DNA from 3 places in the Paenibacillus sp. FSL H7-0703 genome. Region 1 is predicted to be linked to each of the others. Evidence: riboswitches for the same ligand, from Rfam matches in the RefSeq annotation. Region 1 holds a riboswitch; each other region holds the start of a gene.
The links. Region 1 has a riboswitch for cyclic di-AMP ahead of MHB46_RS13715 (C40 family peptidase). Riboswitches for the same ligand answer to the same signal wherever they lie in the genome.
Positions count from the first base shown of each region.

Region 2: it holds a riboswitch for cyclic di-AMP, as region 1 does, so the genes downstream of both, MHB46_RS00700 (3D domain-containing protein) here and MHB46_RS13715 (C40 family peptidase) in region 1, are expected to answer to the same signal.
Region 3: it holds a riboswitch for cyclic di-AMP, as region 1 does, so the genes downstream of both, MHB46_RS07690 (hypothetical protein) here and MHB46_RS13715 (C40 family peptidase) in region 1, are expected to answer to the same signal.

Region 1 is NZ_JBBOPF010000001.1:3,111,032-3,115,051, reverse strand. It holds gene MHB46_RS13730 (hypothetical protein) at 1-106, shown strand, start outside; gene MHB46_RS13725 (4a-hydroxytetrahydrobiopterin dehydratase) at 224-523, shown strand; gene MHB46_RS13720 (GNAT family N-acetyltransferase) at 602-1,108, opposite strand; gene MHB46_RS13715 (C40 family peptidase) at 1,414-1,914, opposite strand; cyclic di-AMP (ydaO/yuaA leader) riboswitch at 1,920-2,057, opposite strand; gene MHB46_RS13710 (hypothetical protein) at 2,334-3,161, opposite strand; gene MHB46_RS13705 (M1 family metallopeptidase) at 3,173-4,020, opposite strand, start outside.
Region 2 is NZ_JBBOPF010000001.1:153,942-157,961, reverse strand. It holds gene MHB46_RS00710 (NADH:flavin oxidoreductase/NADH oxidase) at 1-637, opposite strand, end outside; gene MHB46_RS00705 (polysaccharide deacetylase family protein) at 943-1,752, shown strand; gene MHB46_RS00700 (3D domain-containing protein) at 1,951-2,619, opposite strand; cyclic di-AMP (ydaO/yuaA leader) riboswitch at 2,626-2,794, opposite strand; gene MHB46_RS00695 (amino acid ABC transporter ATP-binding protein) at 3,030-3,752, opposite strand; gene MHB46_RS00690 (ABC transporter substrate-binding protein/permease) at 3,739-4,020, opposite strand, start outside.
Region 3 is NZ_JBBOPF010000001.1:1,810,094-1,814,113, reverse strand. It holds tRNA gene MHB46_RS07700 (tRNA-Leu) at 70-152, shown strand; gene MHB46_RS07695 (glutathione peroxidase) at 298-783, opposite strand; cyclic di-AMP (ydaO/yuaA leader) riboswitch at 1,250-1,422, shown strand; gene MHB46_RS07690 (hypothetical protein) at 1,538-1,933, shown strand; gene MHB46_RS26215 (potassium-transporting ATPase subunit F) at 2,117-2,194, shown strand; gene kdpA (potassium-transporting ATPase subunit KdpA) at 2,346-4,020, shown strand, end outside.

The sequences.
Region 1 (4,020 bases):
GCCCACAATCACTGTAGGGAGTAGCGTTGTGATCTATGAGCCGGAGCAGCATCGCATCTATGTACTTATTGGGGACGAGGAGCTGATGTCAGTCCCTTTGATTTGAGGTCCGTCTTATGGATTTATCAACGGGGCCGTGGTAATATGTACACCAATATATCGTAGTTTTGGCCGTATTTAAGCGGTCGAAAGGCTTCCGTATAAACGGGGAGGAGTTCGTAACATGCCTTTTACACAAGAAGAGATTGAAGCACATCTGGAGAAACTGGAGGGCTGGGAACTGGAGGAAGGACGTTGGATCGTTCGAAAATATAATTTTTCCAGTTTTATGAAAGGGATTGCATTCGTGGATGAAGTTGCCGCTATATCTGAAGCATTCAATCATCATCCATTTATTACGATTGATTATAAGACCGTGACTCTGCGTTTGACCTCTTGGGACGACGGCGGTATTATGGCCGTGGATATTAAGGAAGCCCAACAATATAATGAAGCTTTTGAAAAAATGCGCAGCAGTCATTGAGCTTGTAATGATCTGTCGTATGATGATAAAAGCGCCTTCGCTATACAACATCGTGGTTGTATGCCGAAGGCGCTTTTATCATAGAATCTGGGTTGGGTGCTCGGGACGATATACCATACAATAAAATGGTTTTTTGCCATCAGGAGTCTGGCGTTCATAGGTATCTGTAAGCTCAAATCCAGCCGCCTTGTAGGCCCGGATAGCGCGCCCATTCCAAGTGAGCACCTCTAGATCAATTTCATTCTTCGGGTTGCGTCGTTGAGCTTCCTCTGCAATGGCACGGACAAAATCAGAGCCTTTGCCATGTCCGCATCTGTCAGGATGCATTCCAAGACCTAGCCGGGTCACACCGATCATAGGAAAATATTGAGCAAATCCCGTCAGTTTGTTCTCTTTATCCAGTACGGCAACATATTGCTCTTGGCGAAGCGTGGGACTTCCGAATTCGACTTCAAGCGCCTTCATTTGTTCCCAGGGGAGCCAACCGTATATGTTATAAGGTGGATCATAGTGCCACTCACAAATTGCAGCCGCTTGATGCTCGTCCATCGGTACGATCCGATAGTTGGATATTGAGGCCGGCATGTGTTCCATCCTCCTTTTACACAGGTACTTCAATCATTAACAACAGATTGTAGACAAGTTGCAGAGGAATGGCAAGCGTGTTTATTTCATACCTAAGTCGGGTATACATTCAATAAGAAGGAATTACTGCTCATATGCTCCCCCAGCGGTGACGGTAAAACCGACGATGTTCGCTACAATTGAAACCTTTTGAGGTCTCAGTTCGTCAGTAAAGATAATAATTGCTGATGTTGTGGACATAAAAAACCGCAATTCGATTCCGGCCAGAATCAAATTGCGGCTAGGGTTAGCTTGCTGTGCGTTAGTTATTCTACGTTATCGTCATCAGGAATGTCTGAAGCTACAGAATGGTAAGCGTCTGTGCTCATAATTCTTTTTGCACCGACATAGCGGTTAGCGTAATAATTTTCGTTCAGTGAGCTAACTACTACACCACGTGAAGTCGAGGAGTGGGCAAATTTCCCTTCACCTACGAAGATACCTACATGGGAAATGCCTCTTCCTGTGGTGTTGAAGAACACCAGGTCCCCAGGTCTCATTTCATCGCGGGATACAGAAGATCCCATTTTGAATTGTGATCCGGATTGATGCGGAAGTTTAATTCCCAGTTTGTTGTATACGTACATTGTGAAGCCGGAGCAATCGAATCCCTCGAGTGTAGTGCCTCCGCTTCTGTAGTTCGTTCCTTTGGCATCTTGAATGACCTGGTCCATCTTAGAGTCTGCATATGCACTGCCGCCACCGAATGTAAAAGATGTAAAGGCAATGGCAAGACCCATAGCTGCGATCGTTAGCTTCTTCTTCAAAAAAAATATACCCCTTCCAATGCCTGCGAGGTTAGCTTAAGGATTCGGTAGAAGGTTCCCCTATGACCACTCTGTTGCGAGATCAATTCACCCAAACTGGTTCCCCCGCTTCCTAGGTGCCAGGAATTAGGCTTAACTTAAGATGTGCACCTTGGAGAGCAGTATTCACAATAACGTTATTTTTGAGATAAAGGTTACAATAAAGATTACAAAGTTGTTACTATCAGTTCACTGCGATTATTGTAACAAAGACGGCTGGCTTTGGCAAATGTTTCATTGCAAAAAGTTACAAAAAAAATCTGCTCCTAATGTCCCAGGAACAGATCTTGTTAACAGTATTCAGTTATGTGTCGTTTGCGCGAGTATGAATCAAGGTTTTTCGACAGACGGAAATGAAGTAAAAAACATAAAGGCAGGGCTTAGCTTCTACTAGAGATATCGGTATGCCATAGTCTGTACTGCGAACTGATATGCCACAGCCTGACCAGACTAGTAACAAAATGATACGATTGCTGGAGAATGAGCGCCAGCATGCCAGTCCAAATCATCGCCACGGTGCCAAATAGACCGAAGACCAGCAGCACACAAGCACCGAGCAAAAGGGATATACCGACAGCTGGGAGGAGCCGGCGAAAGAAGGCGAGCAGGGACGATAGTATGGCGTGACCACCGACAGTACCCAGTTGCATATACAGGATGCACTGCCGAATGAACCATCCGTATGCCATCCATCCAATGACATAGGGCAATAAATGCAGCAGATAAGAGGAAGATTGAAGTGCTCCTGCTACAATAGGGTAGAGTCTCGGTACTACCCAAAAGGCGGGAAGCAGCAGCAGTCCCAACTCGATGGTGTAATACAACAGCGACGACATGCCATGGCGTTTCATACCCTTGAAAAAGGACAGGCTTTGCGGTTCAGTCGCATCGGTATGCAGACTTTGATATATTCCGGCTCTAATGAAGGGAGTGATCAGTATGCGTAGTACAGTCGCCCCTAGTAGTATCCACAAATACACATGTACTTCCCGGCTGTCCATCAGAGCAATCTGACTCTCCATCCAAAATAAGGTCTGTCCCAGCTCGTTTTGACCCTGATCAGGATAACGGAGCAATAGCGGGATAACGGCAGACTGCACCAGCCGATAGATAAACACCCCCCACAGTAGTCGATACAGAAATAAAATGATAACGATATAGAATCGTATGCGCACCAGCGCCCAGCCCTCTTTTATAACAGTCCGCATCTATAGACACCTCACCATGACAGACTTCCAAGCAGTGTCTCCAACAGCTTGGTTACACTTACACTCCAACGGGTTTGTTGCTTTTCGTCCAATTCGGCTTTTAGGCTATTGTTAATATGCTTGTTCTCCAGTGCAATGGTATATAAGGGATCAAGGGTTACATAGGAAACGGGAGAAGTACTTTTGATCCGAAAAGTTGTGCTTTTGCCCGCGCCGTCCCAAGCCTTGAATATCGTGGTACCATCCTTGAAGGTAAATTGGACAGGGATCTTGGGATAATCCGCCCCTTTTTTGCTGACCGTCACGACTGCTTCATATCCATTCTCCAGCTTGTGGTTTGTGATGTGATCCACTGAAAAGTCCGCCATCTGGCCGTCATATACATACTGTTCAAAATAGTGGCTCCATGAGCGTCCGGTGACTCTCTCCACGATACGTTGAAAATCCATTGAGGACGGATGCTTAAATCGGTACGTCTGGACGTAGGTCCGCATAATGCGATCCATTTTTTTCATACCCACCTGACGTTCAATGCCCCGTAGGACCAGCTTGCCTCGAGAGTAGGCATTTTGCGCGTACTCAGCAGCTGAGCCGTACTTCCATGACTCACGGTTTAGCGGCTGTGGGGAGGCTACCTGTCCCGATTGTAATGGCAAGTTAGGGGTAAGCCCATATTCTTGCTCCATAAGCCGCTCCTCTGCATAGGAGGTGAAGCCTTCATCCAGCCACGGCTCCTCAAATTCATTATTGGCTACCATTCCGTAGAAATATTGATGTCCAATCTCATGAACTAATGTCCGTTCCAGACTATAGCCAGGATTCAGATTACCCGCAGCAGCGGCCGTGATGAGTGTCGGAT
Region 2 (4,020 bases), 3.0 Mb from region 1:
GCATAAGCACAGGCATATCAGCAGGAAGAACCTCTTTAACAGCATGTATGACCTCAACACCGAACAGTGACAAATCCTGCCCATATTCATCTTCTCTGGTATTTGTTAAAGGCGAATGAAATTGATGGATCAGATAGCCGTGAGCGCCATGTATCTCGACCGTGTCAAAACCGGCTTCCACCGCGCGGCGCGCGCCTTCTTTGTATGCCTGAACCAGTTCCCTGACTTCAGCTGTCTTTAAGGCGCGGGGCTCTTTAAAGCGTTCGCTAAAAGGAATGGAGGACGGACCCACAGGTTGCTCAGCATCTTCAGCCTTGCGTCCAGCGTGGCCTAGTTGAATGCCAATTTTGGCACCATACTTGTGGACTTCCTCTACAATCTTACGATATGCAGGAATATGTTCGTCACACCAAATACCCAAATCACGATCCGTAATACGTCCATCTGGATGAACCGCTGTCATTTCCACAATAATAAGTCCAGTGCCTCCTACTGCCCGGCTCACATAATGGACATGATGCCAATCCGTTGGATTTCCGTCCTTGGCCTCCACGCTGTATTGGCACATCGGGGGCATGACAATCCGATTTTTTAAAGAAAGCCCCTTTAATTGATAAGGAGTAAACAAGTCGGTCACTTTTATCCATCCTTCCTTCAATTCCATGTCTGTATAATTATGAATTGCATCCCCATTATACACCAGCTGTCACGGTATACCGAATTCGTTGTAAGGCTAAAACTTGAGAAAATGCTCCTGTTTTCGGTCATGTTTAAGAGAATATGTACGTTTAGCTCCATCATCTTCATTGATAATCGTTTCATCGTGGACTTTTTTCCAGTCGTTTATGAGCCGAACTTGGTTACCAGCATATTTTTAATAGGACAGGTACATAATAGTCGAGAGCACCACTAGGTACCACTGCACGGAAAGGGGGGATACATATGCCGTACAGGGGAGTGTTGCCATGCTTGGCACTGTTACTAGCATTTTCAAGTTTACCCGTTCACGCGGATGCGCCTCCCAACATCGGAACGCCCCATCCCAAGGAAGCAGCTATTGCTTCTTCTGTACAACAACAGAGCACAGATCGTGCTACTCCTACATTAGCAATGCTGCGTAAAAAACATGCGGACATTTTTAAAATGTGCGGCCCACACACCCGCCAAATTGCCCTAACCTTTGATGATGTGCCCGATTCTAGGTATACGCCGCAGGTTTTGGACGTATTACACGCCAATGGCATCAAAGCCACCTTTTTCATCGTCGGTCACCGTGCGGAAAAGCATCCGGGGATCATACGCCGTATTATCCGTGAAGGCCATGCTATAGGAAACCATTCCTATACTCATCCGGATTTTAGGAAGGCCACACCAGAACGCTTTCGCAACCAGATTATAAAAACAGAACGTATTTTACAAGCCAGCGCAGGTTTTCGCCCCAAGTTGATTCGTCCACCCTACGGTGAAATCACGGAGCCTCAAATCCAATGGGCACGTCGTCATGGCTATATGATTGTCAATTGGAATGTAGACTCTCTCGACTGGAAGGGACTAAGTAAAACACAAATTCAGCGCAATGTGATCCCAGCTACCGGGCCTGGCTCTATTATTTTAATGCACGCAGGTGGAGGTCAAAGTTCCAACTTGCAAGGCACTGTCCAAGCTCTGCCGGGTCTAATTCACTCTCTAAAAGCTAAGGGCTACAAATTTGTGACAGTCCCCCGGCTACTCCATACCTCGGAACGGAAATAACAATATGTTTATGATTGAGCTACAAGCTAAAGCAACGTAAAAAGGCTGTCTTACCAGCAGAAGTTTTCTGCTCATCAAGACAGCCTTTTTTTACGGATAGGACCTAATAAGAGTCCGACCTAGTTATATGCGGTAGTGTACAGGTATTAAGTTTACATAATATATATTATGTTTAATTAAACTTATATACGTACAATGTTATTTATCAATAACGTACAGCTTCACATTTTGAAATCCAAAGTCGTTCACAAATGATTTGTTACCAGGAATAAAGATATCAATCCGTTTTCCTGTAATGGCGCTGCCCTGATCGCGAGCGACAGCTACAAAAGAATGATCCGGCAAACCTGGGTGGGAATAGCCTGTAACCAGCACTTTCGTGCCCATCGGAATGACGTTCGGGTCTACCGCAATTGTACCTAGTTTAAGCGGATTGCCGTAGTAGTCCACTGCTCCCCATTTACCATTCTCATCAGCTGCAGCAGAATACGCAGAAGCCTTAACGTCAACTATTTTGCTATAGTTGAATGTTTTACCCCATGCTTCAATCGTTGGCCCCTCATTTGCTGGTGCTTTCTCCGTAAGAAGCTGCGGCTTCGAATCCGAAGCTGCCTTCACACTTTTTTCGTCAGGCACCTTAATTTGCAGACCTGCATATATATTGTTGGAGGCAATGTTTGGGTTCGCCTTCGTTAGCTCGTCTACCGATACTCCATAACGTTGAGCAAGTAAAAAGAAGGTATCGCCCTCTTTGGCAGTGTGAAGCGAAGCAGCATCCGCTACTCCAGCTGTCTGTGCCAGCCCTGCAATAGCTGCGGCAAGCACCGCAAATTTCATCGTTTTACCAATATGTTTTAGATGTTTCAAAGATATGTACCTCCTCTGTTATGCCTGCGAAGTTAGCTGTCGGATTCGGACTCAGGAGAAGCCCTATGCTTGTGCAATTCACCCCTAGGCATATTCCACATCGTCTTATGACGTATCGGAATGACTGCCGTTGTTACGTCCCCCGCACTTCCCATAGTTTGGGCCCAGCATTCAGCGGTTGTCATAACCACATGCTGTCCCGGTAAGTTTTGGCTTACTGCATAATATCACAATTTTGTAACCTTATCCGCATGAAAATGTTGGGAACCTTGAACATCATACTATACTCGTTACAATTTTGTCATCAAGAAATCGATATTTGTTACGAAAGTATGGGGAAATGGTGACAAAAAGGAAAAAAGCCCTCCGTCAAACGGAGGGCTTTTTTTATAGATTATATCAGCACTTCCTTACAATACTTTGGCAAGAAAATCACGGGTGCGATCATGGCTTGGAGTGCCAAATACCTGCTCTGGTGTACCTTGCTCTACAATTTGACCGTTATCCATAAAGATAATTCGATCGCCCACCTCGCGGGCAAAACCCATTTCATGCGTCACGATTACCATTGTCATGCCGCCTTCGGCGAGCTTCTTCATTACATCCAGAACCTCTCCAACCATTTCAGGGTCCAATGCAGAAGTCGGCTCATCGAACAGCATTACGTGCGGCTGCATGGCCAAAGCACGCGCAATCGCAATACGTTGCTTCTGTCCTCCGGATAGCTGGTTCGGATAGGTATTCTTCTTATCCTCAAGCCCTACGGTACGCAAGAGTTCTAGCGAAATTTTTTCCGCTTCCTTCCCTGACTGTCTTCTAACCTGTGTTGGGGCAAGTGTCAGGTTCTGCAACACTGTTTTATGCGGGAAAAGATTAAAATGCTGGAACACCATCCCCATCTTCTCCCGGGTTACATTAATATTATGGCCACGAGCTGTAATCGGCTCGCCCTCAAATAAAATCTCCCCGTCTGTAGGCTGTTCCAACAGATTCATACAACGCAAAAACGTACTCTTCCCCGAACCACTGGGACCGATGATGACGACGACTTCACCTTTGGCTATATCTATATCAATGCCTTTTAAAATCTCATTCTTACCGAACGATTTACGCAGTTGTTTAACGGTGATCACTGGCTCTCAACTTCCTTTCCCATAAACCCAGCAGCTTAGACAAGCTGAATGTCATTACAAAATAAATAGCGGCTGCTATTACGAACGGACTTAATCCTTCGTAGGTGATGTTCTTAATGACCTGGGCCTGATACATAATATCCACCATCCCAATGGTCGAAATAATGGATGATTCTTTAATGATCGTAATAAACTCATTACCGATAGCAGGCAAAATAGATTTAAACGCTTGCGGCAAAATGACATGACGCATAGCTTTACCGCGTCC
Region 3 (4,020 bases), 1.3 Mb from region 1:
TTATATTTTTGTTTACAAATAGTTGATGAGAGAGTATAATAAATCTGTTGCCTCATTACATTATGATTTGCGGTCGTGGTGGAATGGCAGACACGCTATCTTGAGGGGGTAGTGGGCGTACGCCCGTGGAGGTTCGAGTCCTCTCGACCGCATTATATGCAAGACCTAGTTAAAAAAGCATCCTGACACGATTTACGTGAAGGGATGCTTTTTTTGTTAAGCATTTTTCGTTATATTCTTTAGCCACGGAAGCCACGGTTGCAACAGGTCGTTTATTAACTGTGATAATGAAGAATGTCAGTTTTGCTGCAAAAGCTTCTCTATATCTCCCGCCAGCTTATCTGGAGTGGTTTGCGGTGCATAGCGCTTAAATACGTTACCTTCTCTTGTAATTAAGAATTTAGTAAAATTCCATTTGATCGCTTTGGACCCTAACACCCCCGGAGCTGTTTGGGTCAGGTAGCGAAATAAGGGGTGTGCTTGATCGCCATTGACATCTGTTTTGGCGAACATCGGAAAGGTAACCCCATAATTGATCTGGCAAAACTCGGAAATCTCCTCGCTGGAACCTGGCTCTTGTTTGGCAAACTGATTGCTGGGAAATCCCAAAATCTCGAGCCCCTGTTCATGGTACTGGTCATATAGCTCTTGTAGCGCTTTGTATTGGGGGGTTAACCCACATTTGCTGGCAGTGTTCACGATAAGCAGAACGTTCCCTTCATATGTGGATAACGGAATTTGTTTCCCTTGCAGGGTTTGCGCATCATATTCATAAACGGTCATAGTATCTCTCCTTATTCAATATTCAACAATTAAATTGTAAGCAATTAAAAACAAGGTTGCAAGTCTGGAAAAGCTGTATCAAGCCTTTAGCCGCTGTAAAATCGTATTTTGTTTAAAACAGTAAATCGCACCGCAAATGAAGCGAATTAAGGTGTTTCTTCTTATAAAAGAGGGTTCAATCGGTGTTTAGCTGGTACATATAGCGTATTTTCTTCTCTTTTTACAAAAAATGGCCAAAAACGCTTTACCCTACGCCAATATTGACATGCTTGTCATTTTCAAAAAGGGATGAAAAACAGAGATTGGAGGAGCTGTGAGAAGCATAATTGCATTGTAAGCGTTATTATTAATCTTCTATGCTCTAAAGGCCGATTTATAACCCTGCAGTTGAGCTTTACAGTCTTCCATGCGCGGGTGTATGATTCAAGACGTAATTTCAAATTAACTTGAATGAAGCAACAACGAAATGTCTATAGCGCTGAATTTTGCAGTTGCAAAAGCGGGGGAACCAATCGAGACTGTACGGCTTCGGAAGCCATGTGTCTCATGGGGTGAATTTTCCGGTCAAGTGCCAGAAATAGGGCGACTCTCACGTCCGAATCCGACAGCTAACCTCGTAAGCGTACAGGGAGAGGCAACAAACCGCCGTGTGCAGCCATGGTTTATTTTATCATGGATATGTCAGAAGCCGGAGGAAAGCCTTTTTCCTTCGGCTTCTTTTTGTTGTCTTTTTATACCGGGAGAGGAGCTACTGATGGAAGGTCGGTTAATTATTGTCACTGCACCGAATGAAGCGGGCAGAAGTTTTGTGAAATTGCTTATTTACAAAAAATTGGCGTTTGCAGTTCTGACGAATAGCGCCCAGGAGGAACGACAGCTCAAAAAAATGGGTGTGGAGCACATTGTCCGCATCAATACCATGCAAGCGGGAAAATGGAATTTTCCAAAAAAAGAAATTGGTAGTGTGTATTTGTTCGAGAACAGCTTGAATCTGACTTGCCGTTTCCTACAAATATGTCGACCACTAACATCGGAATCGATCTATGTTATTACACACGGCTGTAATCCACAAGGAATTTATCGGGGATTGGGAGCGGACCATGTGATCTACACATTGAACGGAGAGGTGGGTTTTCTGCTGAACGGATAAGCACTTATAACATAGTTGTTTTATGATTTTATGATGAAATAAGAATGGCGATCTGAAGACCGATACGGAGGGTATAAACATGATGGATATATACATGCTGCTCGTCATGGCTGTGAGTTATGGAGTGATACTGCTGTTTGTACGCTGGTGTGATGCGCAGACCTCTAAAGGAGGACGAAGAGGATGATCGTTATACTCGGGCTTACGGCTATTGTGTTTATGTATTTAATCTACGCACTCCTGAACCCTGAAAAGTTCTAGTCACTGGTAGGGATAGAGCGGGCGGGAACAACAGATCTGAACATTAAAGCATCATAGGTAGCAGGTTTTCGCAAACGTGTGCACACAATTGGTGCTCTGGAAGCAGGTCTGTTGTTCCAAACGCAGGAGCATTTTGAAGGAGGAATAAAGGATGGAGCTGCTTCAAATTGGAATTGTGATCGTTATATTGCTGCTCTTGGTAAAGCCAATGGGTACATATATGTATCATGTATTCTCGAATGAACCCAATCGGACGGATCGGATTTTTGGCAGAACAGAAAAGCTGATTTATAAGGTAGTAGGCTTGAAGAAAGTGGAGAGCATGCGTTGGACTACGTATGTTATGAGTTTCATTGCTACGAACGCCGTGCTTGTGGCAATCAGCTACTTGCTGTTGCGTTTACAGGGAATGCTTCCCGGTAATCCGGCTGGAAACAGTAATATGGAAGCATCACTAGCTTTTAATACGGTAATCAGCTTTATGACGAATACGAATCTCCAACATTATAGCGGAGAAAGCGGGCTTACGTATCTGACACAGATGGCGTTCGTCACGATGATGATGTTCACTTCGGCTGCTTCCGGTTTTGCGGTTGCTGCGGCTTTTATGAGGGGATTGACGCGGCGCGGTGAAGGGATGGGCAATTTCTTTCAAGATTTTATTAAAGCCATTATAAGAATTTTCCTGCCGCTGGCCTTTGTGCTTACGCTGGTGCTGGTTGGATTGAAGGTACCACAGACGCTTCAGCCTACGGCGGATCTTACGACGCTGAGCGGAACACAACAGCAAATTTCTATGGGACCCATTGCTTCTCTGGAGTCCATCAAGCATTTGGGGACAAACGGGGGCGGATATGCGGGAGCTAACTCTGCGCATCCTTTTGAAAATCCAAGTCCTTGGACGAACGTGCTGGAAATTTTGGCAATGTGGGTAATGCCGGCTTCGTTGCCGTATACCTTTGGATTGTTTGCCCGTAATCGTAAGCAGGGCTGGATTATTTTTAGCTCCATGATGGTATTGTTTCTAATTTTTCTATCCATTACGTACGTGTCTGAAAAGACAGGTAATCCGTTAATCCAGACACTGGGTGTGGATGCTTCTCAGGGAAGCATGGAAGGGAAAGAGGTTCGTTTCGGCATTGGACAATCGGCTTTATTCACTGCGGTCACAACAGCGGCAACGACAGGTTCGGTCAATAATATGCATGATACACTAACCCCGCTGGGTGGCATGGCTGCTTTGGGAGAAATGATGCTAAACGTCATTTTTGGCGGCAAGGGTGTCGGGCTGATGAATATGCTGATGTATGCGATTCTGGGTGTGTTTATATGCGGACTGATGGTCGGGAGAACTCCGGAATTTATGGGAAGGAAAATTGAAGGCAAGGAAATGAAGCTGATCGCGATTGCCATTTTGGTACATCCGTTTCTTATTCTCGCCCCAACTGCGCTTGCGTTTATGAGTCATTGGGGATATGATGCGGTCACTAACCCTGGCTATCACGGGTTGACTCAGGTGCTCTATGAATATGCGTCATCTGCTGCAAATAACGGTTCGGGATTTGAAGGTCTCTCGGATAACAACACATTCTGGAACGTGACAACGGGGATGGTTATGTTCTTCGGACGATATGTATCTATGATTGCATTGTTGGCTGTGGCGGCTTCGTTGAATGCCAAAGCACCGACTCCGGTGACGACGGGGACACTGCGCACGGACAACAAGTTATTTGGAGCCATTCTGATCGGGGTCGTGCTGCTTATTGGTGCGTTGACCTTTTTACCCGTTATCGTATTGGGACCTGTTGCTGAATTTTTGACCATGT